Regions from separate parts of the Rhodococcus sp. JCM 9793 genome, predicted to be linked through region 4. Evidence: riboswitches for the same ligand, from Rfam matches in the RefSeq annotation. Region 4 holds a riboswitch; each other region holds the start of a gene.

Region 1 (7,534 bases), 2.7 Mb from region 4:
CCATGAGCACCGGGTAGGTGAACAGGCCGACGCTTGCGTGCTCGGAGCCCTGCTTGGCGGACTTGTCCTTGAACTGCGTCATACGACTCGCCTCGCCGAAACCGGTGAGGCAGTTGAGCACCCAGGACAGCTCGGCGTGCTCAGGGACCTGGCTCTGCACGAACAGTACGGAGCGCTCCGGATCGATCCCGACGGCCAGCAGTTGCGCGGCGGCGACGAGGACCCGCTTGCGCAATTCCTTCGGCTTCTGCGGCACGGTGATGGCGTGCAGGTCGGGGATGAAATAGAACGCGTCGTTCTCGTCCTGCGCAGGAACCCACTGCTGCAACGCACCGAGGAAGTTCCCGAGGTGGAACGAATCCGACGTGGGCTGGATACCCGAGAGCACCCGGGGCCGCGCGACGGGGCGGGCATCCTGCGCTGTGGCGTTCTGATCTGCAGTCGACATGACCTCGATAATTTCACGCACCGGTTTCCGGGGCCGAACGAGGTCGATGTGTACCGCAGTGAACGCTGTCGTGATCGATGGCGCCTACCCGAACGTGACGGTGACCGGGGCGTGGTCCGACCAGCGCTCGGCGTAGGTCGCGGCGCGCTCGACCCGCGCGTCGGTCGTCCGGGCGGCCAGGGCCGGCGTGACGAGGTGATAGTCGATCCGCCAGCCGGCGTCGGTATCGAAGGCCTTGCCGCGGTAGGACCACCAGGAATAAGGGCCCGCGACATCACCGTGCAGGTCGCGCACGACGTCGCGCCACCGGCCGGTGGCGAGCAGATCGTCGACCCAGGCCCGCTCGCCGGGGAGGAAGCCTGACTTGCGGACGTTGCCCTTCCAGTTCTTGATGTCGCGCTCGGTGTGGGCGATGTTCCAGTCGCCGCACACCACCATGTCCCGGCCCGCCTCGATGACATCGGCCGCGCGCTCACCCAGGTGCACGGCGAAGGTCTTCATGAAGCGTTCCTTGTCGTCCTGCTTCGGGGTCTCCGCTTCGCCGGTGGGCAGGTAGAGGCTACCGACCGTCACATCCGCGTAGTCCGCCTCGATGTAACGGCCGGATTCGGCAAAGTCGTCGTCGAAACCCACTCGCACGGCATCTGCCGGCGTTCTCGACAGGATCGCGACCCCCGCCCGGCCCTTGACGGACGACTCGGATCCCACGACATGCCAGCCCGCGTCGAGGGCCGGAGCAATCGCAGTGTGGAACTGCTTCTCACTCGCGCGCACTTCCTGAAGACAGACGATGTCGGCGGCCGATGTCCCGAGCCAGGCCAGCAGGCCCTTGCCGGCCGCTGCGCGTACGCCGTTGACATTCACTGTGGTGATGGTGAGGGGCACGCCGACACCGTATCCGACACGATGACCGGAGCCGAAAACCGCGATGACCGGAGCCGAGAACACGGGACGCCCCTGGTAGGACATCCCGTGTCGTCGCTAGGGCCGCATCTCAGTGCGAGGCGCGGGCCTTCTGCAGGTTTTCGTCGAGCGCACCGAGGAACTCCTCGGTGGTCAGCCACGACTGTTCGGGGCCGACGAGCAGCGCGAGGTCCTTGGTCATGATGCCCGCCTCGACAGTCTTGATGACAACGTCTTCGAGCGCCTGGGCGAACTCGATGACCTCGGGGGTGCTGTCGAGCTTGCCACGATGTTCGAGACCACGGGTCCAGGCGAAGATCGACGCGATCGGGTTGGTCGACGTCGGCTTGCCCTGCTGGTGCTGCCGGTAGTGCCGGGTGACGGTGCCGTGTGCGGCCTCTGCCTCGACGGTCCTGCCGTCCGGGGTCATCAGTACGGAGGTCATGAGGCCGAGCGAGCCGTAGCCCTGCGCGACGGTGTCGGACTGGACATCACCGTCGTAGTTCTTGCAGGCCCAGACGTAGCCGCCTTCCCATTTGAGGGACGACGCCACCATGTCGTCGATGAGGCGGTGCTCGTAGGTGAGCCCCGCTGCGTCGAACTCCGCCTTGAACTCGTCCTCGTAGATCCGCTGGAACTCGTCCTTGAACATGCCGTCGTAGGCCTTGAGGATCGTGTTCTTGGTCGACAGGTAGACCGGGTAATTGCGCTGCAGACCGTAGGACAGCGAGGCGCGCGCGAAGTCCTGGATGGACTTCTTGTAGTTGTACATCCCCATGACGACGCCGCCGTCCTCGGGGATCCTGCAGACCTCGTGCTCGATCGGCTCGGAACCGTCGTCCGGAGTGTAGGTGATGGTGACGGTGCCGGCCCCGGGGACCTTGAAGTCGGTGGCGCGGTACTGGTCGCCGAATGCGTGACGGCCGACGATGACCGGCTTGGTCCAGCCCGGAACCAACCGAGGCACGTTGGAGATGATGATGGGGGCCCGGAAGATGGTGCCGCCGAGGATGTTACGGATTGTGCCGTTGGGCGACCGCCACATCTTCTTCAGGCCGAATTCCTCGACGCGCGCTTCGTCCGGGGTGATGGTCGCGCACTTGACGCCGACACCGTGCTTCTTGATGGCGTTCGCGGAGTCGATGGTGACCTGGTCGTCGGTCGCATCGCGATTCTCGATGCCGAGGTCGTAGTATTCGAGATCGACATCCAGATAGGGATGGATGAGCTTGTCTTTGATGAACTGCCAGATGATGCGAGTCATCTCGTCGCCGTCGAGTTCGACGACCTTACCCTCAACCTTGATCTTGGACATACGCGGTTCGTGTCCTCCTTGGACGGCAGTCGAGTCCCCGATCGGCCGCACTTCAGGAATACGGCCGCCTTCAGCTCAGGTATCCGAGCGTGGCTCTGCACGCGTCCGGTGCGGAGCCAAACAGAACAAGCGTACTGCTATTCGATCCGCACACAACCCTGGTCACGCCCTCTCGAACGCTACTGAGCAGTAACTTTCGCCATGTCCGACACCGGCCGAGGAGAGGTCGAGAGCCGCCTATCGAGCCGCCCGACCCAGCCGTTAGACTTCCGACGAGGTCATGAGTGCCAGCGCGAAGCCCCGGCTTGCTGGTCGGCAACCCTCCGGCCAGGGTGGGGTGCTCCGGGTGAGGACACGGTCGTCGGCGCACCGCCGACGACAAGCCGGCTCCTGGGAGGTTCGAAATGCTGATGAACTGTCGACACCGGCGCCCCCTCCAGCCCTCCGACATGGCAAGTAGGACGCGATGACCATCACCACCGGCCTCGAGGCGGTCGCATCTTGACAGCAGGTACCAACCGTCGGCGGATCGAACTCCCCGCGGAAGACGGACAGCTCGACACAGTCGACATCGGCAACATCACCCTCGAGAGCGGCGACATCCTTCCCGACGTCACCATCGCTCTGCAGCGGTGGGGCGCGCTGTCGCCCACCCGCGACAACGTCGTACTCGTCGAGCACGCCCTGACCGGCGACTCACACATCACCGGGCCCGCCGGACCGGATCACCCGTCCCCCGGCTGGTGGTCCGGCATGGTCGGCCCCGGCGCCCCGATCGACACCGACCGATGGTGCGTGGTTGCCACCAACGTCCTCGGCGGATGCCAAGGCACCACCGGACCGGGCAGCACCGCGCCCGACGGAAAACCGTGGGGTTCGCGATTCCCCCGGATCACCATCCGCGATCAGATCACCGCGGAATCCGCCCTTCTCGATGCTCTCGGCATCGACTCGTTGGCCGCGGTGACGGGTGGATCGATGGGTGGCATGAGGTCGCTCGAATGGATCGTCACCCACCCGAACCGGGTGCGGGCAGCGCTGGTCCTCGCAGTCGGTGCCCGTGCCACCGCCGATCAGATCGGCATCCAGAGCACCCAGATCGCTGCCATCATGGCAGATCCGGACTGGCAGGGCGGCGACTACTACGAGAGTGGCCGCCGACCGGAGGCCGGGCTGGGAATTGCCCGCCGCATGGCCCACCTGTCATACCGCAGCGAGGAAGAACTCGACTCACGGTTCGCGAATCTTGCTCAAGACGACGAGGATCCGTGGAGTGACGGGCGCTACGCGGTGCAGAGCTATCTCGACCACCAGGCGTCGAAGCTCGTCAACCGATTCGATCCCGGGACCTATGTGGTGCTCAGCGACGCAATGAACCGGCACGACGTGGGCCGCGGTCGCGGTGGCATCGAGGCCGCATTGGGGAGCACGCGTGTGCCGACGATCGTCGCGGGTGTCGATTCCGATCGGCTCTACCCGATCCGATTGCAGCAGGAGATCGCAGATGGTCTGCCCAATTGCGACGGTCTGCGCGTCCTCGAGTCACGCGACGGACACGACGGCTTCCTCACCGAGGCCGATGCGGTCGCGAAACTGCTCGTCGAACTGATGGGGTTGGCGAGGGCCTGATCGGGCCGATCGATCCGGCCCGATCTCGACGGTCTATCTACGTAATCCCGAGCTATCTACGTAACCCCGAGTCGGCCTCTGCCGAGTGAACGGACAGCTGCGCGTATTCCTCGATGTCCACATTGAATCGATGCAGGGCATCAGCGAAGGCTGCGACCTCCTCGTCGGTCCAATCGACGAGGATGCGCTCGAGTGCGGCGACCGACCGATCACGGGCCTGAACGAGACTTTCCAGGCCGAAATCGGTGAGCGCGAACTTGCGGGCGATGCCGCCGGCAGGGTCGTCGACGCGCTCGAGCAGTCCGTCGCGCACAGCCGCCGCGGTCTGCCGCTGCAGCGTCGACGCGTCGAGGCGCAGCGCCTCACTCAGCTCGCCGATCGAGCGGGGCCCATCGGACCGGATGCGGCTCAACAGAAGATATGAACTGCGCTCGAGCATGCGTCCGCGCCGATGCCCCGCGATCGTATGACGACTCAGCAGCATCTGCTCGTACTCGATATCGCCGATGCGACGGTCCATGGCGATCCTCCTCGTCTCATGAGAAGCCTGAATGTCCTGTGAGAAGCCTAACAGAGGGCATGCATCATACATATGCACTATGCATATGCTAGATACATATGTATAGTGCATATGCATGAAGCATGCAGGTTAGCTGCACGGCTCATCGGAAGGACTCCCCTACTATGGCCAAACCCGTTGCCCGCCCAGGGCTGGTGATCGCCGCACTCGCGTCCGCCGGCATCTCATCCGCGTTCACGCAGACGATGGTCACACCGCTCGTCGCACTGCTGCCCGGGATCTTCGACACCACCTCCGACAACACCACCTGGATCTTCACGGCAACGTTGCTCGCCGCGGCAGTCGCCGTGCCGATTTCCGGGCGCCTCGGTGACCTTTTCGGCAAGCGCCGGATGATGCTCCTGCTTGCACTGCCACTCACCATCGGCGCCATCATCTGCGCCCTCGCCCCATCCCTGCAGGTCATGATCCTCGGTCGCGCACTGCAAGGCCTCGGCTCCGGCATGGTTCCGCTCGGAATAGCGCTGCTGCGTGACGTGGTGCCGAAGGAGAGGCTTTCTTCGGCCATCGCGACGGTGAGCTCCACGCTCGGCGCCGGTGCCGCGATCGGACTGCCGATCTCTGCTGCCCTCATCGAGTTCTCCTCCTGGCGCGTGCTCTTCTGGGCCGCAGCCATCGTGAGCGGTCTCATCGCACTCACGATCTGGAGGGTTGTCCCCGACGTTCCCGCCGGCGCCGGAGGGCAGCGCTTCGACGGAATCGGCGCCGCGGGACTCGCGGTCGGCCTCGTCTCCTTGATCCTCGGAATCTCGAAGGGATCCTCGTGGGGATGGTCCTCCCCGCTCACGCTCGGACTGCTGGTCTCAGCCGTCATCGTCCTCGTCTTGTGGGGCACGTGGGAGCTGCGCACCTCCGATCCACTGATCGACCTGCGCACGACCGCACGACCTCGCGTGCTACTGACCAACATCGCGTCGATCTTCGTCGGGTTCGGGATGTACGCGAGCTCGCTCGTCTTCCCGCAGGTGCTGCAACTGTCGACGGCGACCGGGTACGGTCTCGGCCAGTCGATCCTTGCGGCCGGGCTCTGGCTGGCTCCGGCCGGCCTCATGATGCTCGTACTCTCGCCGGTGGGCGGCCGGATGAGCGATGCACGCGGGCCGAAGTTCACCTTCCTGCTGGGTGTCGTCATCCTCGCCGCAGGCTACGGCGTCGCGCTGCTCGCGATGAGTCACGCATGGGGCATTCTCCTTGCCGGCCTCGTCGTCAACAGCGGTGTCGCGTTCGCCTACGGGGCCATGCCCGCAATCATCATGAGCTCCGTGCCACACAGCGAAACTGCCGCCGCGAACGGCTTCAACACGCTCATGCGCTCACTCGGCACGTCGATCGGATCCGTGATCGTGGGCATCGTGCTCGCGCAAATGACGATCCAGCTGGACGGCATCGCAGTGCCCAGTGAAGCCGGTTTCCACATGGTGCTCGCGATCGGTATCGGCATCGCCCTGATCGCGGCTGTCATCGTGGCGTTCATCCCCGCCATCAAGACACCCTCTGCCCCAGTGCTCGTCGATGCCGTGTCGGCAGACGACGAACCCGGCCAGCACGAACTCGTCGGGGTGGGCACGCGCAACTGAGCCGCGCTCGCCCGCCAGCGGATGGCCGTCACACGTTGATTGTGGCGGCCGTCCGCTGTTGTCAGCCCGTTCCCAGCGGGTCGATCGAGACGGCCAGCGTCACGATCGCTCCGCCCATGGCGAGCATCGCGGCCACGTCGAAGCGTTTGCTTCGCACCGCGAGCACTCCCACTTGATCCGAGTCGAGAGCCCACCTGAGGATCCCCGCCAGGATCATCGCACCGCCGAACACGAAAGCGCCGCGGCGCCAGCGATCTGCCAGCACGAGGACCACCGCTGCGACGATCACCAAGGTGACCGCCAGCAGCGGCAGGTTCAGTCGTGTGAGTCGCGCCGAACTGTCCATCTGCGGTTTGCTCAGAGACCGGCGTCGTGCTCGGCGCGTTCGACGACGTTGGTCAGCAGGAATGCGCGGGTGAGCGGTCCGACACCCCCGGGATTCGGGGAGATGAACCCTGCGACGTCGCGGACGTCCGCGGCGACGTCGCCGCGGAGGCCGTCGGCGGTGCGTGAGACACCCACGTCGAGGACGGCCGCACCGGGCTTGACCATGTCGGCGGTGATGAGACCGGGCACGCCCGCGGCGGCGACGATGATGTCGGCGCGCTTCACCTCTGCGGCGAGGTCCTTGGTGCCGGTGTGGCACAGCGTCACGGTCGCGTTCTCGCTGCGGCGGGTCAACAACAGCCCGATCGGGCGGCCCACGGTCACGCCGCGGCCGATGACCACCACATGGGCACCGTTGATCGGCACCTCGTAGCGACGCAGCAGGTGGACGATGCCGCGCGGGGTGCACGGCAACGCCGCTTCCTTGCCGAGCACCAGGCGTCCGAGGTTGACGGGATGCAGGCCGTCGGCGTCCTTGGCGGGGTCGATGCGCTCGAGGGCGGCGTTCTCATCGAGGTGCTCGGGAAGCGGCAATTGCACGATGTAACCCGTGCATGCGGGGTCGGCGTTGAGTTCGTCGATCGCCGCCTCGAGCTGCTCCTGGGTGATGTCGGCGGGCAGATCCTTACGGATCGAGGTGATGCCGACCTTGGCGCAGTCGTTGTGCTTGCCGCGCACATACGCTGCCGACCCTG
Region 2 (7,534 bases), 2.2 Mb from region 4:
AGTTCTCTCTGTGTGTATTCGCGGACAGATGCTCATCCAGGATAAGGGTCCCTACGCCGGTGGGGCGTATCGACGGCCCTCGAGGAGGCGGCTCGGCGCTCTGCTGCAGTGTCTTCGGGAGTCGAGGGACCGTCGAAGAACGCCGGGTGAAGGTGTGAAGAACACTCGGTTGCAGCGTCCCGCGAAAGAATGATCACCGAGTTGGTGGATTATTAGGTTTGTCCGATGTGCCGAATTCGGGCGGTGGAAATTCTACTCGGCGATGTGTAAAACGATCTTCTGCAACATTGTTCGAGATCAATTTTTCGATTGCGATAGAGTTCGCGGCGAATAGAGAGGTGCTGTGCAGCGTCGACCGTTCTACCTGCTGAAAGATAGATCGTTGCACAGTTGTGATCGGTCCGTGATTCGATTCACGCAAGCGGAATGTGATGTGAAACTCAGTGCGTCCGCGATGCGGGATCCGGAATTTCTGGTAACAATTGACCTGCGTTCGTTACCGCGATCGCACCGCTGTTGATTCTCCACAGATGGGATTTACATCATGCTCGCTGATCTGGCCGAATTCTTCGTCAACGCCGCCGACCTCTTCGGTGCACTCGACTTCTTCAGTGGTTCCGCTGAGGGAATCAGCAGCGCCCAGCAGTAACGCTGTCGACGAGCGGACCCGCGGGCTCTTGCCTGCGGGTCCGAGTCGTTTCGGCGCCTATCGTGGACGTCATGGCAATCGCAACCACTGACCATGTCTCACGCGACGAGTTGCTCGACTTCATCCGACCCCGCCACCGGGGAGTGCTGATCACGTGGCGGGAATCCGGCGCACCGCAGGTCTCGCCCGTGACGCTCGGCGTCGACGACGACGGCAGGATCGTCATCGCGACCTATCCGCAGCGGGCCAAGTCGGCGAATCTGCGCCGCACTCCGCGCGCGACCGTGTGCATCCTGTCCGACGAGTTCAACGGCGCCTACGTGCAGGTCGATGGCACTGCGGAAGTGCTCGACATGCCCGACGCCGTCGAGTCGCTCGTCGACTACTTCCGTTGCATCTCCGGCGAGCACTCGGACTGGGACGAATACCGCGACGCTATGCGCGCGCAGAACAAGTCGCTCATCCGGATCTCCATCGACTCATGGGGTCCCATCGCTACAGGTGGATTCCCACCGGAACTTCAGCGCTGACTGCGCGGCTCACCGGTGATCGGATTCCGGATGCTGCGGGCGGTAGAGCCCTTGGGTGGTGCGCCGCATCGGCCGGTCTCGTCGGTCGTGGCGACGATACAGAACGGTGATGCGGCAAGCCGATCCGCGTCGTACGGGTGCAACCTCGCACGTACCTTGTGCGCCGCGCGGAAGGCCGGCTCGCAGACAATGCATGTCGATGCCCGCATCTAAAGTGAGCGCATGGTGCTACGGACTGTCGACGTCGGTGAACGCAGAGCACGCCTCGCGGCCCGCCACCGCATTGCCCCGGCGCATCGCGCGCCCGATGCAGTCGAAGCTGCCAGGAGCATGGTGTGCCTGCACGGCACCGACCCGGCAACCGTGTACCTCTCGGCGTGGTCGCGCGTCGACGACTTCTCCGTGGCCGAACTCGAGGACGCCTTCTACGAGGACCGAACTCTGGTCAAGCACCTCGCGATGCGCCGCACCGTCTTCGTGTTTCCGCGCGCGGTACTGCCGGCTGCGCAGGCCGGTGCAAGCAACCGGGTGGCAGCCGCCCAGCGTCGCAGCGTGATCAAAGACGTCGAACGCGCCGGGTTGCACCGGGACGGCGCACAGTGGCTCGACGAGGCCACCGAGAGTGTCCTCGATGCCCTGGCCGGTGCTCGGGAAGCCACCTCATCCGAATTACGTTCCGAAATACCGATTCTCGACGCATCGATCGACTACGGAATCGGAAAATCGTGGGGCGGGAAGGTTCCCTTCGCGCCGCGCGTGATGACGGTGTTGTCGGCCTCGGGCCAGGTGGTCCGGGCCTCCAACAACGGGCCATGGCGCATCTCGCGACCGAACTGGGCACGCACTGCCGCGTGGTTGGGGGAGGAGATCGAACCACGGAGCGAATCGGAAGGACTTCGCGACCTCGTCGAGATGTGGCTGCGCGCCTTCGGTCCGGGCACCGAAGCCGACATCAAGTGGTGGCTCGGCTCGACGGTCAGAGGGGTCCGGGCGGCCCTGACCGAACTGGAGGCCGTGGAAGTGGATCTCGAGGGACGTACCGGCTACTTGCTTCCCGCCGACCTCGACCGTGCTCCGGCTGTCGAACCGTGGGGTGCACTGTTGCCGTCGCTCGATCCCACGACGATGGGCTGGTTCGAACGCGAGTGGTATCTCGGCCCCTACAAGCAGCAACTCTTCGACACCAGTGGAAACGCGGGACCGACGGCGTGGTGGGACGGCAGGATCGTCGGCACGTGGTGGCAGACCGACGACGGCGCAGTTCGACTCCACATGCTCGAAGATGCAGGGAAGGAAGCCACGGAATTCCTCACCGACGAAGCGGCGCGGCTCGAGGAATGGCTCGGTGGTGTGCGGGTGATGCCGAGATTCCCGTCACCCCTCGCCAAGGCCTTGGCAGCCGGGTAACTCAGGAAACCCGCAGCGCGGGCCGGTCGGGGTGTTCGAAACGCACGACGATGTCGGCACCGGGCGAGGCGTCGGCGGAATGCGCGAGTAGTGGCGCGATCGTCCAACGATGGTCGGAGGGGGTTCGCCGCTCGAGCGCACCCTTGGACATTCTCAGATCGACGGTCGTATCGAACGTGAGACCGCGGCCGAGGAGCATCGGGCCGGCCACGATGATCACGTGATCGTCTGCGGCGTCGATCCGGCGGGCTCGGGCCGAGCGGTCGGTGGTCTCGTCCCACAGTCGCGGAAGAAAACGATGCCGCTCCTTCAACGACGACACCACCTCGCGGTCCAGCGCGTCGTAGTCGAACCAGCTCGACCGGTAACTCTGCTCGTCGGTGCGCCCGTGTTCGAGACGGAGCGATGCCGGTCGCACGAAATCGTGCAGTGCTACCGCGTGCGCGGGACGGCCCGCGGTGCGCAGGGTATCGACCACCCGCTTTGCCAGATCCATGGGGTCAGCGGCGTCGGCGGCCGAAATGGCCATGACGACCCGGCCCGGTCGTGCGCATGCCCGCTCGGCGAGCAGTTCGGCAAGTGCGGCCGGAGAGATCGGTGTGAACGACGCCATCCGATCAGAGTAGGCATCGAGTGCTCGTAAGAACCGGAAGGCCTCGAACGGACCCTTCACACGGATTCGGGAGTCCTATCGGTCACTGCAGCATGCTCCGGGAGCGGTGTCGCGACCGAGCGCTTGGGCTGTGTCCGAACGTGGGTGACGTAGAGGGCAAGACCCACGAACACGACACCGCCGACCAGATTGCCCAGAACCGTCGGGATTTCGTTCCAGATCAGGTAGTCACCGAGGGTGAAGTCTCCACCCAGCAGCAGACCGGACGGGAACAGGAACATGTTGACGACCGAGTGTTCGAATCCCATGTAGAAGAACAACATGACGGGCATCCACATGACGAGAACCTTGCCCGGCACACTCTTCGACATCATCGCTGCCACAACACCGGTGGACACCATCCAGTTGCACAGCATTCCACGGAAGAACAGGGTCGCCATGCCGGCAGCGCCGTGCTCGGCATACCCGAGCGTGCGGGCCTCACCGATCTCGCCGAGACGCTCACCGACCGCGTCCGGCGGGATCGAGTAGCCGTAGGTGAGGATGAATGTGATCAGCACGGCCACTGTGACGGCTCCGAGGAAGTTACCGACGAAGACCAGTCCCCAGTTCCGGAGCATCGACCCGATCGTCACCCCCGGACGTTTGTCCAGATAGGCGATGGGGACCATCGTGAACACGCCGGTGAGTAGATCGAACCCCAGCAGGTAGAGCAGACAGAATCCGACCGGGAAGAGAATCGCTCCGAGGAGCGCGTTGCCGGTCTGCACGGTGACGGTGATCGCGAACGCCGCTCCGAGCGTGAGGATGGCACCGGCCATGTACGCCCTGATCAGGGTGTCGCGGGTGGACATGAGGACCTTGCTCTGGCCGGCGTCGACCATCGCGCGGGCCAACTCGGCGGGTGGAACGTAGGACACAGCAACCTCCTGGTGAGAACAATGCCCGATCAGTGTCAGCAGTGCCCGTCACCAGTGTGTTGCGGGGCAATAAGGATGCGTTGCGTTCTCTTCCGAGCGGGGCCGCTCGGGTTGTGAGATCTCTCGATCATGTATATTGGCGGTGCTTCACGAGATGCCGTCGCCAAGCTCCGACTTGACGGCACGCCAACCCCACGCTCGCGGGTGGCTCGGATGACGAAGCGGCTCGCGGCCGACCGGCCCGGGCACGAGCGCCCCGCCCCGGGGCCGACCCGGAGGAATAACCATGACCGACCGTATCCACAGTACCGATCGCGCAGACGCCCACGAGTGCTCCTCGTTCGGCGACGGTCACCACGTCCATTTCATCCGCGCCCGTAAGGCCTTCGGCGATTCCGACCTCAGTGTCGGTGCGCTCGTGTGCGTGCTGGACGATACTCACGTCGAATTGTCCTGGGACGGAATACGGCTCGTATTCCGGCATCATGACGCCGCCGCGATCGCCCGGGTGGTCCACGCGGGTGGGGAGATCGGGACCTGGGTTCCGCAGTGGCGGGTGCTGATTCTGCCGGGTTCCGATCCCCATGTGCCCGCGACCTTCACTCTCGCCGCTCCTGATCACTGGACGGATTGCGTATCGGGACGTGTCCCGGCGCTGACGTACGTGCCCGGACGGTGAGGATTCGGATCAGTTCTGTTCGGCCTCATTCCAGAACGAGGGAAGCTCCACCGCCAGACGCTCTTTCGCCTGCATCGGTAGTGAATGGGTGGTCTCGGGGAAGACGTCGACCGTCGCGCGCGGAAGCGTTCGTGCCCGCTGCGCGGCGGTGTCGCCGCCGGCGAGTGAATCCCGTTCCGCGATGGCGACATAGGTGGGCATGGTGAGAGAGTCCATCTCGTCGTCGTTGAGGGGCGAGGGCGTCGGCAGTGCTGCCGAATAGTGCTCCGAGCCCGCAGCGATCATCTTTGCCATGTCGTCGTTCGGATCGAACTCGGCCCCGCCGACCTTGCCGAGGGCGGTGTTGCGCCAGGCCTCCGGCAGGAGCGGCAGGCTCGACACCATCGTCCACGCCATCATGCGAGCGGACGGATACGCGAAGGTGAAGACGGGTTCGAGGAGCGTCAGCGATCGGACGCGATCGGGGAATCGCCGTGCGTATGTCGCTGCAATCGCGCCGCCGAACGAATGGCCGACGATGTGGACGGGTTCGGCGGCGAGTTCGTCGAGTGCGTCGTCGATCCAGGTCGCCTGGTCACCGAAGGAGGTCAGCGGAACGCTCTGCACCGACAGTCCGGCATCACCGAGCGAGTCGAAGGCGAGAACGCGTCGGTGTGGCAGGAAGTCGGTGAGATTTTCGGTCCACATCGGGACACCCGACGACCGGCCTGGTACCAGGACGACCGGAGCGGAGTCCTCGGTTTCCGGTGAACTCCACTCGTAGACACGAACCGAGCCGAAACGGGTCGTGACGTCGAGGGTTGCCGTAGGGGAGGGGAGCGCAGACATTGCCTGTTCATACGCCTCGACGTAGGTGCGGCGACCCTCCGCATCGCGGAAGTGCCCGACCTTCTGAGCTCCGAAGAAGAACTGCTGCACACTTATTGCGCCCACTGTGGCAAGCGCGGCAATCACGACAAACCCGCTACGGCGAAGCCATCGGTGACGGAGCAATCGGTGGTGAAGGCGGGTGGGTGGTGGATGGTCGAGCCGGGCGTATGTGCCTACGGTGTGCTCACTCACGTCTCTTCTCCTCGATGTCGGCGATCCGAACTGTTTGCAGTATAGAAATATTGTAAAATCCTGTCATGCCTAAATTGGTCGACCATGCCGAGCGCCGCAGAGAGCTCGTGTGGGCTCTGTGGGCTGTGATCCACGAACGAGGTATCGACGGGGTGACTTTTCAGGCGGTGGCGGTCGAGGCCGGCGTCTCGATCGGCAGGATCCAGCACTACTTCGAATCGAAACAACATCTGATCCGGTCCGGAGCGCAGGAGATGGTCGCCGGTGCTGAGAAGAGCTATCGCGAACTGGGATCGTCCGGCGATCCGAAAGCAGCCCTCGCGACGTTGCTCATCCAGCCTGTCCCCACCGATGCATCGTCGCGTGTCGGTGTGTCGGTCTGGTACGCCTACCTCGCGAAGACGACGAACGATCCGTGGATCAGGTCGTTCCTTGCCGAGGCGTCGCGGGGGACCGTCGGCGAGGCCGAGCGACTTCTTCGTCGCGCCGGCCTGTCCGAGGTCGAGGCACACGACGAGGCCATGAGGTTGGTGGCACTCAGCAACGGTGCGACGCAATCCGTGCTGGTTGCGGGGATGGATGCCGATGGAGCGGTCGATCTCGTCACCCGCGAGATCGACCGCAGCGTGAAGGCGTTCACCGTCTGCGCGGCGGACACGGGGCTCGCTCGATCGCCAGACCGCACGGATGCGATCCCGTCGCCGGCTGGATCGAGCGGTGCGCGAAAGTCGTGACGGGATGCCGGGTCCGTCGGCCTATGTCGGTGGGGAGGGTCACCATGGCCTCATGGGAAACACACATCACGCATTCGACTACATCGAACTCGGCGCTACCGACCTCCGCGCGTCACGCACCTTCTACGAATCCGCCTTCGGCTGGAACTTCAACGACTACGGGCCTGAATACGCCGGCATTCGCGCAGTCGAGGGTGACGGAGAGGTCGGCGGACTGACGACTCTGCGCGCACCGGGCACAGCCGGACCTCTGGTCTTGCTGTACTCCAGCGATCTCGACGCCTCCGTCGGCGCGGTCGAACGTGCCGGAGGCAGAATCTCGTCAGGACCGTACGACTTTCCCGGCGGGCGCCGGTTCACCTTCCTCGATCCGAGTGGTAACGAACTGGGCGTGTGGTCCGACGCGTGAATCCTCTCGGCCATCGATCGTCGGGGACAGCCGTCGGGCAAGTGGGGTGGGTCAGACCGCGGCGTCGACCCACCGCGCAACTCCGGCCTGCGCGAGTTGCGGAATCTGCTCGGCTGCCCACGGGCTGATGAGCCACGGAACGGTCGCCGCAGTCTGCATATCCGTCCACGACACCCACGACCACTCCATCACCTCGGATGGTTCGGGGTCGAGGCCGGATGCGGCGCGGGCGCAGAACACTGGGCAGACCTCGTTCTCGACGGTTCCGTCCGCTGCCGTCGCGCGATACCGGAAATGCGGCAACACGCACGTGACATCGTCGACGACGAGGCCCAACTCCTGCTCGAGGCGCCGACGCACCGCGTCCTCGAGGGATTCGTCCGGCCCGGGATGACCACAGCACGCGTTCGTCCACACGCCGGGCCACGTGATCTTGTCCAGTGCGCGCCGTGTGGTGAGGACCCGGCCCGCGTCATCGAACACATAGCAGGAGAACGCCAGGTGGAGAGGGGTGTCCCTGTGGTGGACGGT
Region 3 (7,534 bases), 240 kb from region 4:
GGGTATTGCTTCGCTCGCAATTCCGGGTTGTCGAGTCCGGCCTCGTCGAGGATGCGCAGCGCCTCGAGCTTCGCGGCCCGGCGGTCTGCACGCCCGTGGATACGCAATGTCTCCGCAATCTGGTCGCCGATCCGGATCACCGGGTTGAGCGATGTCGTCGGATCCTGCGGGACCAAGCCGATTCGCGCGCCTCGCACCTTCTCCAAGGCGCGTTCCGGCAGTGCGTCGAGGCGTTGTCCGTCGAACGTGACGGTGCCGCCCACCATGCGTCCACTACCGGAGAGCAGACCGATGATGGCGTGTGCGGTCGTCGACTTGCCCGAACCGGATTCTCCGACCACAGCGACGACTTCGCCACGGGCGACCGTGAATCCGATACCGTCGACTGCCACGACCGGATCGTCGTCGCTGCCATAGGCGACCCGCAGGTTGTCGACTTCGAGAAGCGGTGCGGTGTGGGTGCTCATCGGCCACTCCGATCGTCGACGGCATGACCGATGCGGTGAGCAGCCAGAACGACGGCGACGATGACGAGACCGGGCAAGGTCGTCATCCACCACGCTGTGGCCAGATAGTTGCGCCCCTCGGAGATCAGCGATCCCCATTCGGGGGTGGGCGGAACTGCACCGAACCCGAGGAAGCTCAGGGACGACACGGCCAGGACCGCCATCCCGAATTCCACCGCTGCCAGTGCGATCACCGGAGCGTACGCGTTGCGAAGCACATGACGGAACAGCACGGTGTGCCAGCGGACACCGGAGGCGAAGGCCGCTTCGACGTACAAGGTATGGCGCACCCGCAGCACCTCCGAACGCATGACGCGCGCGAAGTTCGCGACAAGCCCGATACCCACGGCGATCGCGACGTTGAGAGTGCCGAAGCCGAGAGCGGTGACCAGGGCGAGGGAAAGCAGCAGAGCGGGGATGGACAACAGCACATCGACGATCCGCATGAACACCGCGTCGACGAGGCTCCCCGCTGCACCGGACAGCAGACCGATGAGCGAGCCGATCACGATGGCGATGCCCACCGCAACCAGTGTCGCAGTCAACGACAGTGCAGCGCCGTGCACGACTCGGGTGTAGACGTCTCGGCCGATGTTGTCGGTGCCGAACCAGTGCGCGAGACTCGGCTCCTGCAGTTTGTCTGCGGGCACGCCCTGCAGGGGGTCGCCGGACGCGAAGAAAGCCGGGAACACCGCGAACCCGATAGCGATCAGCAGCACGGCGGCGGAGATCACCACGACCCAGTTGCGAAGCACCGTTCTCACCGCACTACGGAGGGCGAAGGGTTTCGCTGGTCTCGCTACCCGGACCTGGGAACCGGCTCGAATCGGGTCTCGAATCAGTGTGTCAGACATGGATACCCACTTTCGTGTCCTCGTCGATCGCCGGGCCCGTGTCTGCCCGAGCACGTACCGATTCGCCACGCCCCGAGGCACCGCCGGCACCGCGTCTTCCATCGACGATCCGCGGATCGATCAGTGGGTAGCACAGGTCCACAACGAGGTTGACGATCACGAACACGACCGAACCGAACACCACGATGCCCAGCACCACCGGAATGTCCTGTGCCATAACGGACATCTGGGTCAAGCGCCCGAGACCTGCACGGGAGAAGACCGTCTCCACGACAACCGATCCTGCGATCAGATTGCCGACGATCACACCGGCAATCGTGAAGGCCGGGATACTGGACAACCGCAGAGCGTGTCGCGTCTGGACGCGCCACCTCGATGCACCCTTCGCCCTGGCAGCCTCGATGTAGGGCTGACGCGCTGTGGTCTGCAGGCTCACCGCAAGCACCTGCGCGATGACTGCGCCCGTGGGGAGCGCCAGTGTGATCGCGGGGAGCAGCAGGTGTCCGATGCCGCCTTCACCGAACGCGGGGAACAGCTTCAACCGGAACGAGAACAACTGGAGCAGAATAAGTCCCACCCAGAATGTGGGCACAGCGACACCCAATGGAGGCAACGAGAACAAGACGTTCCGCAACCAGCCGATACGCGTGTACGTGGCGAAAAAAGCGACGACGGTACCGAAGGCCACCGCCAGTACCAGCGCGAACGATGCGAGGGCAAAGGTACTCGGCAACGCGTCGGCGATCGCCTCCGTCACCGGCCTGCCGGTGGAGATCGAGATTCCGAAATCACCGCGGACCGCATTGCTCAGAGCATTCCAGTACTGAACCCACACCGGCTGATCCAGGCCGTAGCGCGCCTGCAGCTGCTCGATTGCGGCAGCGTCGACCGGTGTTCCGTTGTCGGAGCCGGCCACCATGCTCACCGGATCGGACGGTAGGAGGAACAGAACGCCGAACGAGACGGTGAAGGCGGCCCACAGGACGCCGACGGCCTGGAGGAAGCGGGAAGCGAGGTAGCTCATCATGTCTACTCGCTGAGCCAGGTGTCGAAGAACTGCAGGCGTGCCGACGCTTCGAACAACAGGTCTTGTACCTTCGGTCCGGCACCGATCGCCTGCGACAACTCCACCGTCGGAATGAACAGGGCGTTGTCGATCACGAGTTGCTGAGCCTCCCCGATGTAGCCGTTCCGTGCCGCCGGGTCGGTCGTCGTGAGCTGCGCCGTGAGTACGTCGTCGAGTTCCGGAATCGGACCACGCTGGTTGAGGTTCCGGCCCTCCGTACCGAACGCTGTGCGCAAAATGTCGCCATCGGCTCGAGTGCTGTTGTAGTAGGTGGTGTCGTAGTCTCCGGAAGTCTGGCGGGCAGTGGTCTCGGGTGTCGACACAAGATCGAGTTGCAGGTCGACACCGACCTCCCGCAGTTGCTGCTGGACGAGTTCGAGAATCGCCTGGTTCCCCGCGAACACCGAGCTGAACAGCACCGAGAAGCTCAACCGCTGGCCGTCTTTGACGCGGATGCCGTCGTCGCCCGGCACCCATCCGGCGTCGTCGAGGATCTTCGTCGCAGCGTCGGGGTCGTACGTGACCTCGTCCACCGCGACGTACCCGGGTGTCACCGAGGCGAGGGCGCTCGTCGCAGGCTCGAAGTCGGGACCGAGAACCGTGTCGACGAGCTCGGTGCGGTTGATCGCAGGGATCAGCGCACTGCGGACGGCGGGATCGGAGAGTACGCCGCGGCTCACGTTGGGCTGGAACCCGAACGGGAGGCCAGGGTTCGGCGTGGTGAGAATGCGGCCACCGACCCCTTCGATCTGCGCGGCATCCTGCGGAAGGGCATCGGAGACCGCGTCGAGCTGATCGGAGGCAAGAGAGCCTGTGCGAACACCGGATTCGGGAACGATCGTGAATTCGATGCGGTCGAGGTACGCCTCACCGTCGTGCGCGAAGACGTCCGATCCCCAGGCGTACCCGGCACGCTTGACCAGGGTTGCCGACCGGTCCTGCTGGTAGTCCTCATACGTGAACGGTCCCGTGCCGGAGAGTTCGCCTGCACACCGTTCCTCGGCGCTCTTCGCGACGTCCTCTGCGGAGAGAAACCCGAGTTGATGAGTCGAGGTGGCCTGGAGGAACGGCGCGTTGGGCGCCGAGAAATCGACGCTGGCCGTGTGCTCGTCGATCACGGTGGTGCCGGTGTAACCGGCGAGGTATCCGGTGGCCTGCGGAGCCTTGACTCCGCCGAGAGTGTTCACAATGGAATCGAAGTTGCTCTGCACCGATTCTGCGGTGAAAGGTGTTCCGTTGCTGAAGGTCACGCCTTCCTTCAGGTGGAAGGTGAACTGTGTGGAGTCCTCGTTGACGTCCCAGCTCTCGGCGAGCCACGGCGTGATCTCACCGGTCTCGGGGTCCTGATCTGTGAGTGAGTCGACAACCTGACGAGCGACGTAGATGGTCTGGTTGCTGCCGGCCTGCGCGGGATCTGCGCACGTGGGGGCCTGCGACAGGCCGTACCTGAGCGTGCCCCCGGCCTGCGGGGTACCACCACCCGGCGCGGCGGCCGACTCGGATCCGCACGCGGACAAACCGACGACCAGCACCGCAGCGACACCCACCACCGGAATCACACGACGGGATGCATGAATGAACGAGAAGGACACCTGAACTCCGTGGTCTCTACATGACAGCGATCTCTACATGACAGCGGCAGCATCGAACCGAAGCGATGCGGCCGGATGAGAATTGGACGGGTCGACCGTCGACAGATGTCGGCACTGTGCCGGCACAGGTCGATATGCAGGCACGACCACGTCACCACGACATCTTCGTGTGTCATGAACAGTCCTCCATCGTTCCCGGCGGTAGCACCCTCACCCACGAGGTAGGGGGGTTGCTGCGACGTCGTCGAGCCAGGTCTCTCGGTCGCTCTGGATGGTCGTTGTCGATGCTAGACATTCCCGGCCCCCGGATGAACCGTTCCCCTCACGGTGATTGAAAGTCTTATGAGGCTGCAGCAGTAGCCACTATCGTCACCGAATCCGCGACTGTGCATCCGCCCCCCCCGCGAGGCCGATTCATGACCGTTCGAACCGAATCCACACTCGACACCGCCACATCGGCCCAGATCCTGTTCGAGCCCCTCGCACTGCGCGAGGTGACCTTCGGTAATCGAGCGCACCGAAGTCGGCGGCACGCACCTAGGGTTCGGTGCGGTGGTCGCCGAGGCCACCGCCGTCACACCGGGCGGGCGGATCAGTCCGCAGGACACCGGGCTGTGGAACGACGAGCAGACTCGCGCATGGTCTCGCATCGTCGACTTCGTTCACGAGCGCGGCACCCGCGCCGGCATTCAGCTCACTCACGCGGGACGCAAAGCATCGATCCACCGCCCCTGGGATACCGAGCAGGGCAGCATCTCTCCGTCCGAGGGCGGTTGGCCCGGCGTCGCCCCCGACTCTTCAGCGTTTCCAGGGCTCGCGGAGCCGAACGGACTCACGTCCGGGGAGATCGGGGACATCGACGATGCATTCGGCTACTCCGCCCGCCGGGCCGACCGCGGCGGATTCGATCTGCTCGAACTCCAGGCCGCGCAACGCACCGCACCGGTCACCTCGTCGGCTTCGCGGTGAAGCGCTTCCGGGTCGGTCACCTGAGTAGCGCCGTATGTACCTGCCCGAGTCGGGCTATCGGTGGTCTCCGCGACCCATCCTGCACGACCGTGCGACGCAAAACCTGCGCTGGCAAGCTGATTCGCCAGGTGGAACGGCTCGGCATGGATCGCGCCCACGGCGGGGACCGATCCGATTGTCTCGGTGAAAGCGGCCGCGAATGCCACGACCTCCACGGGGTCGAGACGACCTGTGATCATGGGGTGGTCACCTCGAGTTGCCGGGTCGGCGAATGTCGCGATCGCGAATCCGGCCCGCTCGACGCGACGAACGAGATCGATGATCGACGGGCCGGCGGTGTTGAATCTCCTTCCGCAACACGGGAGCCACCTCCGCCTGGAAAAGCTCGAGGCTCGCGCGCTGCTCCGCTGCAGTCAGCCCACCTCGGTCGGCTGTCACGTGCATGACTTCATGTCCGAGACGCTCGTGATAGCGGAGCACCTTGTCGATCACTTGCTGCGGGCCGCCGACGAGCGCGGAACTGCGTTCGACAAAGTCCTCGACACTCTCGAAGACCACCGGCAGCCCCGAGCCCCGCGCGAACTGCTGCCGCTGCTCGAACAACGGCCGGAACCGCTCGACTGCTTCCTGTGACGTCGGCGCGACGTACAGTCCCGCCGTGCCCGCTCCCACCCGTGCATCCGAGGGGTCGTGCCCGTATGCCGCCCATCTGTCGCGGTAGTACTCGATCAGTTCGGCGTATGGCTCGATCGGGTTGGTGACGTTGGCCGAGAACACCGGATCGCCATATTGTGCTGCTGCATCCACGGATTCGCGGCTCGTGGCGCTGCCATGCCACATCGTCAGACGTGGTTGCAGCGGACGAGGAACCGTGACCGCGTCGGTGAGCGAGGGCCGGAAGGATCCTTCCCATGTGACCCGCTCGTTCTCCCACAACAGCCGGAAGAGTTCGTAGCCTTCACGGTTACGATCCCACTGGTCGTCGGGCGTGACGTGGAACAGGTCGGCCTGCGCTGTGCCGTTACCCTTGCCGATTATCAGCTGCAAGCGACCTCCGGAGAGATTGTCGAGAGTCGCATAGTCTTCGTAGGCGCGCACCGGATCGAGCAGGCTCAGTGTCGTTACACCGGTCCACAGTTCGATGTTCGATGTCCGCGCCGCAATGTTGCTCAACACCACCGGAGGCGATGACGACAGGAACGGATGCTCGTGACGCTCACCAACCGCGAATCCTTCGAAGCCGAGTTGCTCGGCCAGTACTGCGGTGTCGACGACCTCACGAAGTCGGTCGGAGGGGCTGAGCAATTCTCCGGTCACAGGGTCCGGCTGGTGGGTGATCAGGCTCAGGAGCAGGAATTTCACGCGGACTCCGCCTTTCGGGTCAAGCGCTTCTCGAATGGATGCGGGCCGATCTCCTCGGCGGGGTGTGTCGTCCGGCGGTAGCACCCGCACCCGAATGCGGGGGGTACTGCGACGTCATTGAGCCAGGTCTCTCGATCGCTCTGGATTGCGCCTCGAACTGTAAGGCGATTCGGACATGCGGTCAACGGTTGATTCACGTTACTGGCCGTTGAATTATGTTGGAACACAATTAGAATCGCACTGATCTGAATTCTGCGCCGGTCGGAGGTTCCACCACCTCGACTTCGATCCGAGATCATCATCCCCCATATCGAATATGCGTTCCAAGGACTATTGAAATTCGAATGTCAGTTCTATAGAATTCGGTCATGGGTGGGGAACTCTGGAAACTCGACGACAAGCAACTGATGGCCGAGGCACTCGCCGTCTCCGCCGAAATCCATGCGTCGCAGGTGCAGCGAGTGGATCTGATGATCGCGATGTTCGAACGCGACACCGTCAAAGACCACGGCTACCGCAGCCCCGCCCACTGGCTCGCCGCAGCAACGAACCTCGAACTCGGTGAATGCCACCGCATCGAATCACTGGCTCGTCTACTACGACTCGAACCGGAAGTGCGTGAGGCATACAGCTCGGGGCTGCTCGATGCAGACAAAGCTCGCCAGATCGCGTACTTCTGCCAGCACTACCCACGGAATATGAACCCCTGCGACTTCGAGAAAGCCCGCACCATCCTCATCGACCACGCCAGCAAGACCGTCGCCACCAAAGCCACCGTCCGAGCGCTGATCCGCCGACTCGAACACCTCTACGGCACCGGCGACGGACCACCACCCGGTGAGGATTCCACACGCAACGAACTGTTCGTCTCCACCACCCTGCGCGGGCGTGTGGTGATCGCAGGCGACTTCGATGCCGTCACCGGCGCCCGCCTGCGCCACCTGCTCTCACCACTGTCGGCACCGAGGCCCGAAACGAACGGCATCACCGACGACCGACCGGCCTCCAAACGCACCGCCGATGCGTTCGAGCAACTCTTGCAGTGCGTCGAAGCCGCCGGGCTCGTCCCCGTCGAAGGTGGTGTGAAACCGCACGTGACGGTCACCGCGTCGATCACGGATCTGACCAAGAACACCGCCGTCAAAGAACTCTTCGCGAACTCCCCGGAACAGGGCTACGTCACCG
Region 4 (7,534 bases):
ATCGTGTCGAGGTGCTGCTGTTCATCGATCAGACGGTGACGAACTCCGTCGTCCCGGAACCGCGCCTCGATCGCAGCCGCGTGACCATGACACTCGAACTCGTCGACGGTCGCTGGCTGGCCTCGCAGGTGGATCTTCCCTGATCTAGGTCAGCCGGCCGTTCGGAAGTGGGGGCAGTGCAGTGGCCCCGAGCCAGGCGTCCCACAGCGGTCGCAGAGATTGATCGGTGAATCTCGTTGCCAGATCGGTCAATTGTTCGGTGGTGACGTTGGAATGCCGATACTCGGCGGTCCATGTACGCAGAAGCGTGAAGAACCGCTCGTCGCCGAGTCGTAGCCGCACCGCGTGGAGGGTGAGGGCGCCGCGCTTGTAGATCCGATCGTCGAACATGTCCTTCGGCCCCGGGTCGCCCAGAAGGATGTCCTGCGGTAGACGGGTAAGTCTGGTATGCGCAAGCCGCGCGTGGTCGTGCGCCGATGGCCCTCCGGAGTTCTCCGCCCACAACCACTCCGCGTAACACGCGAAACCTTCGTGCAGCCAGATGTCCTTCCACCGCTTCAACGTCAGGCTGTTGCCGAACCACTGGTGTGCCAACTCGTGCGCGACCAGTCGTTCCTCGTCGCGATGGCCGGTGCAGAAGTTCGCGCCGAATACCGACATTCCCTGGGACTCGATCGGGATCTCCAGGTCGTCGTCGGTGACGAGCGCCGTGTAGTGCGAGAACGGATACGGTCCGAACAGTCGCGTGAAGACTTCGATCATCTGCGGCTGACGCCCGAAGTCCTTGTCGAACTTGGCGCGCAACCGCGGAGGATGCACTGCGTACTGCGGCACGGGCGACGACGCGACCTTGCGGACCTCGTAGTTCCCGATCTGCACGCTGGCGAGATAGGTCGACATCGGTTCGGGCTGCTCGTACACCCATGTGGTGCGGCTGGCCTTCGTCGTCTTACGGAGCAACGTGCCGTTGGAGATCGCGTGGAACGGTGCATCCGTAGTGATCGACACGCGGTAGGTGGCCTTCGAGCCGGGATGGTCGTCGCACGGAAACCACGTAGGCGCGCCGTTCGGCTGGCTGGCAACCAGCGAGCCCTCGTCGAGTTCTTCCCAGCCGACCTCACCCCACATGGTCTGCCGCGGGGCCGGCGTTCCGGAGTACTGGATGGCGAACGTGAGAACCGCCCCGACCGGGACGGTCTGCGACGATGTAACCGTCAGCTTGTCGTTGCGGTGGGTGAACTTCGCGGGGCGGCGCCCGTTGATCGCCACCTTCGTCACGCGCATCGCCTGCGTGAGGTCGAGTGTGTACTTCGCGCGCACATCGGTCGTGGTGGCGATGATGGTGGCGCGACCGTCGAGGCGGTTGGCGGTCACCTTGTACGTCAGGTCCAGTTCGTACCGCGACACCCGATACCCACGGTTCCCGCTCTGAGGAAGATAGGGGTCGAGTGGACGATCGGGTCCGGCCGGGGCGACAGGCTTCGCTGCTTTGAGGGGCTTCACCGCGGCGACCAATCGCCTGGTCGGGACCACGGCGCGATCGGATTTCCCTGCCACCGGGTGGAGGCGGGAACCACGTCGCCGCGCATCACGAGGGACGCTGGACCGACTGTGGCGCCGGCGCCGATCCCCGATGCGGGCAACGCGACACATTGCGGGCCGAGCGTGGCGCCGGCATCGAGGGTCACGGTGTCCATGGACATGATCCGATCATGGAACAGGTGGGTCTGAACCACGCACCCCCTCTCCACGGTCGCGCCGGGACCCAAAGTGACGAGGTCGGCCTCCGGCAACCAGTAGCTCTCGCACCACACGCCGCGGCCGATCTTCGCGCCGAGACCACGCAACCACAGGTTCATCACGGCGGTACCGGGAGTCGCCTGGCCGAACCATGGCGCGGCGACCATCTCGACGAAGGTGTCGGACACCTCGTTGCGCCACACGAACGAACTCCACAGCGGGTGCTCTTCGCGTCCGATACGGCCGACGATGAGCCACTTCGCCGCGATGGTGATGATGCACGCGACCGCGCCGGCGATCATCAGCACGAGTCCACTGACCAGTGCGGCAAACCAGTAGCCGAGGTTGACGGCCAGGGCGTTGAGCGAGAACAGCACCAACAGTCCGATGCCGAATGTGACGATCATCGGAACGAGACGGAAGGTTTCGACCACACCACGTGCGATTTTCAGTTTCGAGTTCGGCTCGAACGTCCGGCTCGAATCGCCGTCGCCCGAAGCTCGTCGCAACCGCACCGGGGGGCTACCGAGCCATGACGACCCGGACTTCGCCTTCTCGGGTGCCGCGGACAGAACCGCGACGAGGCCGTGCTTGGGCACCCGACGACCCGGTGCGGCCATGCCCGAATTCCCGAGGAAGGCTCGCTTTCCGATCTTGGCCCGCGAAATGTAGAGCCAGCCGCCGCCCAGTTCGTACGAGGCGACCATGGTGTCGTCGGCGAGGAACGCGCCGTCGGCGACCTTGGTGAACTTGGGAACCATGAGAACCGTGGATGCCTCGACGTCCTTGCCGATGTCGGCGCCGAGCAGCCGCAACCAGATGGGGGTGAGCATCGACGCGTAGAGCGGGAACAGGAACGTGCGCGACGAATCCATCAGGCGTTCGGTGGCCCAGACCTGCCATCCGACACGGCTTCGGACCGGGTGCCATCCTTCGGTCATGCCGATCGACAACAGTCGCACGGTGATCAGGGTGAGGACAGCGAACACGGCCATGGTGAGAATTCCGCCGGCCGGGAGCATCGCAAGAGAACGGACCACGGCCTCGGGCACGCTCGTGGTGTCCTTCACCCACCAGACGAGCAGAGCGACACCGGCGCCGATCGACATGATCGGAAGTCCCGCGAGGAGGATCGACGTCACGCCGAAGACGGGAACCCAACGGGCTCCGCGGGGTGGGTCCTCGGACGGCCACTGGGGTTCGGCCTTTCCCGTCTTCTGCGCGGGTGAACCGGCCCAGTGCTGACTCGCCTTGACCCGGCCGAACACCGCGGAGCCGGCCTCGACCTCGGCGTTCTTGCCGACGCGTGAACCAGGGGCGAGGAACGAGCGCGCACCGATCGACGCACCCGCCCCGATCCGGATACTCCCGATGTGGACGATGTCACCGTCCACCCAGTACCCCGACAGGTCCACTTCGGGTTCGATCGAGCAGCCGTCGCCGAGTTCGAGCATGCCGGTGACCGGGGGGAGGGTGTGCAGGTCGACACCATGACCGATCTTCGCCCCCAGCGCCCGCGCATACTGACGCATCCAGGGCGCTCCTGACAGATTGGTCGCACCGGACGCCTCCGACAGTCGCTGCGCTGTCCACAGACGTAGGTGGATCGAGCCGCCGCGGGGATAGCTGCCCGGTGTCAGCCCGCGGAGGAGGATCCGGGCGCCCAGGACCGCGGTGCTCATCCGGCCGAGCGGAGTAAGGAACACGACGATGCCGACGGCGACCCACCACCATGACAGAGTCGCGGTCCACGGCACATCGGTGACGAGCGCGATGACGTTGTTCAGGATCGCGAGCCACGTGATCCATTGGAGACCGGTCAACGTCGTCAGAGGCACGGTCGCGGCGAGCTGGAGGAACTGCGCCCATCGGGAGACCGGGGCGACCTCGCGTGGGGCTGCGGTCGCGGTGGGGGCCAGTTCGTCGAGGTAGACCGCGAGAGACCCGAGCCGGGGACGGTCGTAGAGCTCCGCGACCGTCATCTCGGGGTACCGCTCACGCAGTGCTGTGACGAGCTGTGCGGCAGAGAGGGAACCGCCGCCGAGTTCGAAGAAGTCGTCGTCGAGCCCCTCGATGTGGGCGCCGAGCAGTGACGACCACAGTCCCGCGACCCATTCCGCCGTCGGGGGCAGCCCGAGCGCTTCGACCGAGTCGGCGTCGGCGCCGGGCAGCGGCCACGGCAGTGCGTTGCGATCGACCTTCCCGGACGTGCGCGTGGGCAGCTCGTCGACGAGAGCGAGACGTGGCACGAGTGCAGCAGGAAGCTGCTCGGACAGCAGGTCGTGTGCCGACGCGACGTCGAAGTCGGGATCGGTAGAGGCGATGTAGCCGACGAGAATCGAGCTCCCGGCGGCGGTCTTGCGGACCGCGCACGCACCCCCGGCGACACCGGGCAGATTCTGCAGTGCGTTGTCGACCTCGCCGAGCTCGATGCGGCGCCCGCCGATCTTGACCTGGTCGTCGGCGCGGCCTTGGAAGAGGAGTCCGGCACTGTCGAGCACGACGAGGTCGCCGCTGCGGTAGGCGCGGTCCCAGCCGAGGGTCGGCATGGGCGCATATTTCTCGGCGTCCTTCGCCGGATCCAGGTAGCGGGCAAGCCCGACACCACCGATCACGAGCTCGCCGGTCTGCCCTTCGGCGACGGGATTGCCCTCGGCGTCGACGACCGCAAGATCCCAGCCGTCGAGTGGGAGGCCGATGCGGATGGGGCCGGTGCCGTCCATGATGGCTGCGCACGCGACCACGGTCGCTTCGGTGGGGCCGTAGGTGTTCCACACTTCGCGGCCGGGCACGGCGAGACGCTCGGCGAGGTCGGGCGGGCATGCTTCACCGCCGAAGATGAGCAGGCGCACCGCTTCGAGGGCTTCGCCGGGCCACATCGCCGCGAGGGTCGGGACCGTGGAGACGACGTTGATGTTGCGGGAGACCAGCCACGGGCCGAGATCCATTCCGGAGCGCACCAGCGAACGCGGCGCCGGAACGAGGCACGCGCCGTGCCGCCAGGCCAGCCACATCTCTTCGCACGACGCGTCGAAGGCGACGGACAGGCCGGCGAGCACCCGGTCGCGGGGGCCGAGCGGTTCGTCCTGGCAGAACAGGTTCGCTTCGGCGTCGACGAAGGCTGCGGCGTTGCGGTGTGTGACGGCGACGCCCTTCGGGGTGCCGGTGGAACCGGAGGTGAAGATGATCCACGCGTCGTCGTCGAGGGCAGGCTCGCGTACCTCCGGTTCGTCGGCCGGTGGTGCGGTGCCGGGACCGATCCCCGCATCGGTGACGATCGCGGTGACTTTCGCCTCGGAGAAGACCAGCTCGGCGCGTTCGTCCGGATCGTCGGCGTCCACAGGGACGTAGGCCGCGCCCGCCGCGAGTACGGACAGGATGGTGACGTAGAGGTTCCTGGACCCGGACGACATGCGCACCCCGACGCGATCGCCGGCGCCCACACCTGCCTCCGCGAGTCCACGGGCTCCCGCGACCACCAGGTCGAGGAGTTCGGAGTATTCGAGCATCGTCGTGCCGTCGTCGATCGCGGGAGCGTGCGGGTGCGCTTCGGCGGTGGCGCGCAGTACGTCGACGAGTGTGCGCGGCGCGGGTGCATGCGATCCGCGCAGAAAGATCTCCGGTACGAGCGACGTGTCGTCGGCTGCGGGTGGGGGTTGAGCAGACAATCCGCTGTCCTTCTACTCGATTGGGCGATCCGGTTTATCTCACGTGAAGGTGGACAGCAGATGAACTTTCGGTGCGTCCGAAATCGGAGATCGTGCGGTGCTGCATCACGCAACAGAGCAAAGCACGACGGCGGCTCCTTTGCAGGTCAGAAGGAGAAATTTGCGTCTGCTCGAGATCGGTGCTCCGGCCTCGATCGGGGCATCGACTTGACACGAAGTGTGCCCGGTGTCATTGTCTTCGACAGGTCATGAGTACCAGCGTCAAGCCCCGGCTCGCTGGTCGGCAACCCTCCACCGCGGTGGGGTGCTCCGGGTGACGACCTGGCTGACGTTCCGAACCTGGGCGCAGCAAGCGCGGACTCCGCCGGCGAACGATTCGCCTCAGTTGTGGCGATCACCGACGGGTCCCTGATATACGAGGGAAATTCGTCATGACTGTTGCCACCGCCACCTGTATCGCTCCCTTTGCTCGCGTGTCGGGCTGTGACGTGCAGGTTCCTCTCGTACAGGGCGGCACCTGCTCCTACGCGAACTTCGATTATGCGGCCAGCGCACCGGCTCTGGCGAGTGTGACGGACCGGATTTCCGAACTGTTGCCGTTCTACGCCAGCGTGCATCGCGGCGCGGGCTATGCATCGCGTATCAGCACCACGAGCTACGAGGACTCTCGCGAGTCGGTCTCCCGGTTCGTCGGTGCCGATGAGGATCAGGTCGTGGTCTTCACCCGGAACACCACGGATTCGATCAATCTGCTCGCCGGTGCGGTCCCCGGTGATGTCGTGGTCCTCGACATCGAGCATCACGCGAACCTGTTGCCGTGGAAGAACACTCGTGTGGTCGAAGCTGCCGACTCGGTTTCGGAGACCGTGTGGCGGATCGCCGTCGAGCTCGAACGTGCACCGGCGGCACTGCTCGCCGTGACCGGAGCCTCCAATGTCACCGGCGAGGTTCTGCCGATCGCCGAACTCGCCGACCTCGCCCACGCGTGCGGTGCGCGGATCTTCGTCGACGGTGCCCAGCTGGTCCCGCATCGCCGCGTCGATCTCGCGGAGCTCGGTGTCGACTATCTCGCGTTCTCGGGCCACAAGTTGTACGCGCCGTTCGGTGCCGGTGTGCTCGTCGGGCGTCGTGACTGGCTCGATGAGGCGGAGCCGTATCTTGCCGGTGGTGGTGCGGTGCGTGAGGTCTCCCTCGATCACACCGAGTGGGCGTGCGCCCCTGCCCGTCACGAGGCCGGGTCCCCGAACGTGCTGGGGGTCGCGGCGATCGCTGCCGCGTGCGACACCCTCGCGTCGCACGACGCCGAGGCCGCGGCACGTCACGAGGAACTGTTGTGCGCGCAACTCGTCGACGGCCTGCGTGACATCCATGGCGTGGAAATTCTTCGCCTGTGGGATGATTCGGCGGACTGCGTCGGTATCGTCACCTTCGGCATCGACGGCTTCGAGCCCGGTGAGATCGCTGCGTACCTTTCGGCCGAACACGGCATCGGGGTTCGCGACGGCCGCTTCTGCGCCCACCCGTTGCTCGCCCGAGTCGGCCTTCCCGGCGGTGCGGTGCGCGCATCCCTGGGCCTGGGAAGTTCCTCTGCGGACGTCGATCGTCTGCTTGCGGCCCTTCGGCAGCTGGTTGCGGATGGGTCGTCGTGGTCCTATTCCAAGGCCGATGGAGCGTGGGGCCCGTCGCCGGAGACCCGGCCCGGTCTCACGCCGTCGGGCGACGGTGCGGCGGAATGCGTCTGATGATCGCGCTCGCGATCGACAATTCCCCACAGGATCAGTAGGATTTCCGGCATGGCAGTGTGGAGTTCGACAGAGGCAGCGGTGCAGTGGTGCCGTCGCCACGTCGATCTGTGCCGCACGGCCTCCTGTATCTGTTCGGACTGACGAGGTTCCCGCTCCCATTTTTCGATGCCTTATCAGGCATATCGAGAGGAATTCTCATGTCCTACAGCAACTTTCCTTCGGGCAGATCCCTGCGTGTCGCGGTCGAGTTCGTGGAGGGATCCGGCCCTGACGTCTGGGCCGATCTCACCGTCGATCGTGACGGCGGAGGGTCGCTCGACCTCAGTGCCGCTCCGCCTACCGTCGTGCGGGTACGCGCAGTCGATCTGCGGGAAGCGCGCA

Evidence for each region. Region 4 has a riboswitch for S-adenosylmethionine ahead of ACZ46K_RS30340 (aminotransferase class V-fold PLP-dependent enzyme). Riboswitches for the same ligand answer to the same signal wherever they lie in the genome.
Region 1: another riboswitch for S-adenosylmethionine. It lies ahead of metX (homoserine O-acetyltransferase MetX); the one in region 4 lies ahead of ACZ46K_RS30340 (aminotransferase class V-fold PLP-dependent enzyme).
Region 2: another riboswitch for S-adenosylmethionine. It lies ahead of ACZ46K_RS20110 (hypothetical protein); the one in region 4 lies ahead of ACZ46K_RS30340 (aminotransferase class V-fold PLP-dependent enzyme).
Region 3: another riboswitch for S-adenosylmethionine. It lies ahead of ACZ46K_RS03065 (ABC transporter substrate-binding protein); the one in region 4 lies ahead of ACZ46K_RS30340 (aminotransferase class V-fold PLP-dependent enzyme).

The regions. Positions count from the first base shown of each region.
Region 1 covers NZ_AP043721.1:2,703,260-2,710,793, reverse strand. The annotation lists gene trpS (tryptophan--tRNA ligase) at 1-448, opposite strand, end outside; gene ACZ46K_RS14545 (exodeoxyribonuclease III) at 533-1,333, opposite strand; gene ACZ46K_RS14540 (NADP-dependent isocitrate dehydrogenase) at 1,443-2,666, opposite strand; SAM riboswitch class IV at 2,943-3,057, shown strand; gene metX (homoserine O-acetyltransferase MetX) at 3,168-4,295, shown strand; gene ACZ46K_RS14530 (MarR family winged helix-turn-helix transcriptional regulator) at 4,348-4,815, opposite strand; gene ACZ46K_RS14525 (MFS transporter) at 4,980-6,452, shown strand; gene ACZ46K_RS14520 (DUF3017 domain-containing protein) at 6,514-6,798, opposite strand; gene ACZ46K_RS14515 (bifunctional methylenetetrahydrofolate dehydrogenase/methenyltetrahydrofolate cyclohydrolase) at 6,810-7,534, opposite strand, start outside.
Region 2 covers NZ_AP043721.1:3,896,351-3,903,884, reverse strand. The annotation lists gene ACZ46K_RS20130 (PPOX class F420-dependent oxidoreductase) at 721-1,179, shown strand; gene ACZ46K_RS20125 (winged helix DNA-binding domain-containing protein) at 1,402-2,586, shown strand; gene ACZ46K_RS20120 (hypothetical protein) at 2,588-3,199, opposite strand; gene ACZ46K_RS20115 (formate/nitrite transporter family protein) at 3,256-4,119, opposite strand; SAM riboswitch class IV at 4,265-4,377, shown strand; gene ACZ46K_RS20110 (hypothetical protein) at 4,406-4,798, shown strand; gene ACZ46K_RS20105 (alpha/beta fold hydrolase) at 4,808-5,860, opposite strand; gene ACZ46K_RS20100 (TetR/AcrR family transcriptional regulator) at 5,926-6,594, shown strand; gene ACZ46K_RS20095 (VOC family protein) at 6,647-7,003, shown strand; gene idi (isopentenyl-diphosphate Delta-isomerase) at 7,055-7,534, opposite strand, start outside.
Region 3 covers NZ_AP043721.1:197,041-204,574, forward strand. The annotation lists gene ACZ46K_RS03050 (dipeptide ABC transporter ATP-binding protein) at 1-467, opposite strand, end outside; gene ACZ46K_RS03055 (ABC transporter permease subunit) at 464-1,360, opposite strand; gene ACZ46K_RS03060 (ABC transporter permease subunit) at 1,353-2,387, opposite strand; gene ACZ46K_RS03065 (ABC transporter substrate-binding protein) at 2,390-4,018, opposite strand; SAM riboswitch class I at 4,202-4,296, opposite strand; gene ACZ46K_RS03070 (oxidoreductase) at 4,571-4,987, shown strand; gene ACZ46K_RS03075 (LLM class flavin-dependent oxidoreductase) at 4,891-5,310, opposite strand; gene ACZ46K_RS03080 (LLM class flavin-dependent oxidoreductase) at 5,234-6,349, opposite strand; gene ACZ46K_RS03085 (HNH endonuclease signature motif containing protein) at 6,718-7,534, shown strand, end outside.
Region 4 covers NZ_AP043721.1:6,077,501-6,085,034, reverse strand. The annotation lists gene ACZ46K_RS30355 (hypothetical protein) at 1-143, shown strand, start outside; gene ACZ46K_RS30350 (M1 family aminopeptidase) at 145-1,515, opposite strand; gene ACZ46K_RS30345 (Pls/PosA family non-ribosomal peptide synthetase) at 1,500-5,408, opposite strand; SAM riboswitch class IV at 5,653-5,769, shown strand; gene ACZ46K_RS30340 (aminotransferase class V-fold PLP-dependent enzyme) at 5,840-7,150, shown strand; gene ACZ46K_RS30335 (putative leader peptide) at 7,202-7,294, shown strand; gene ACZ46K_RS30330 (hypothetical protein) at 7,351-7,534, shown strand, end outside.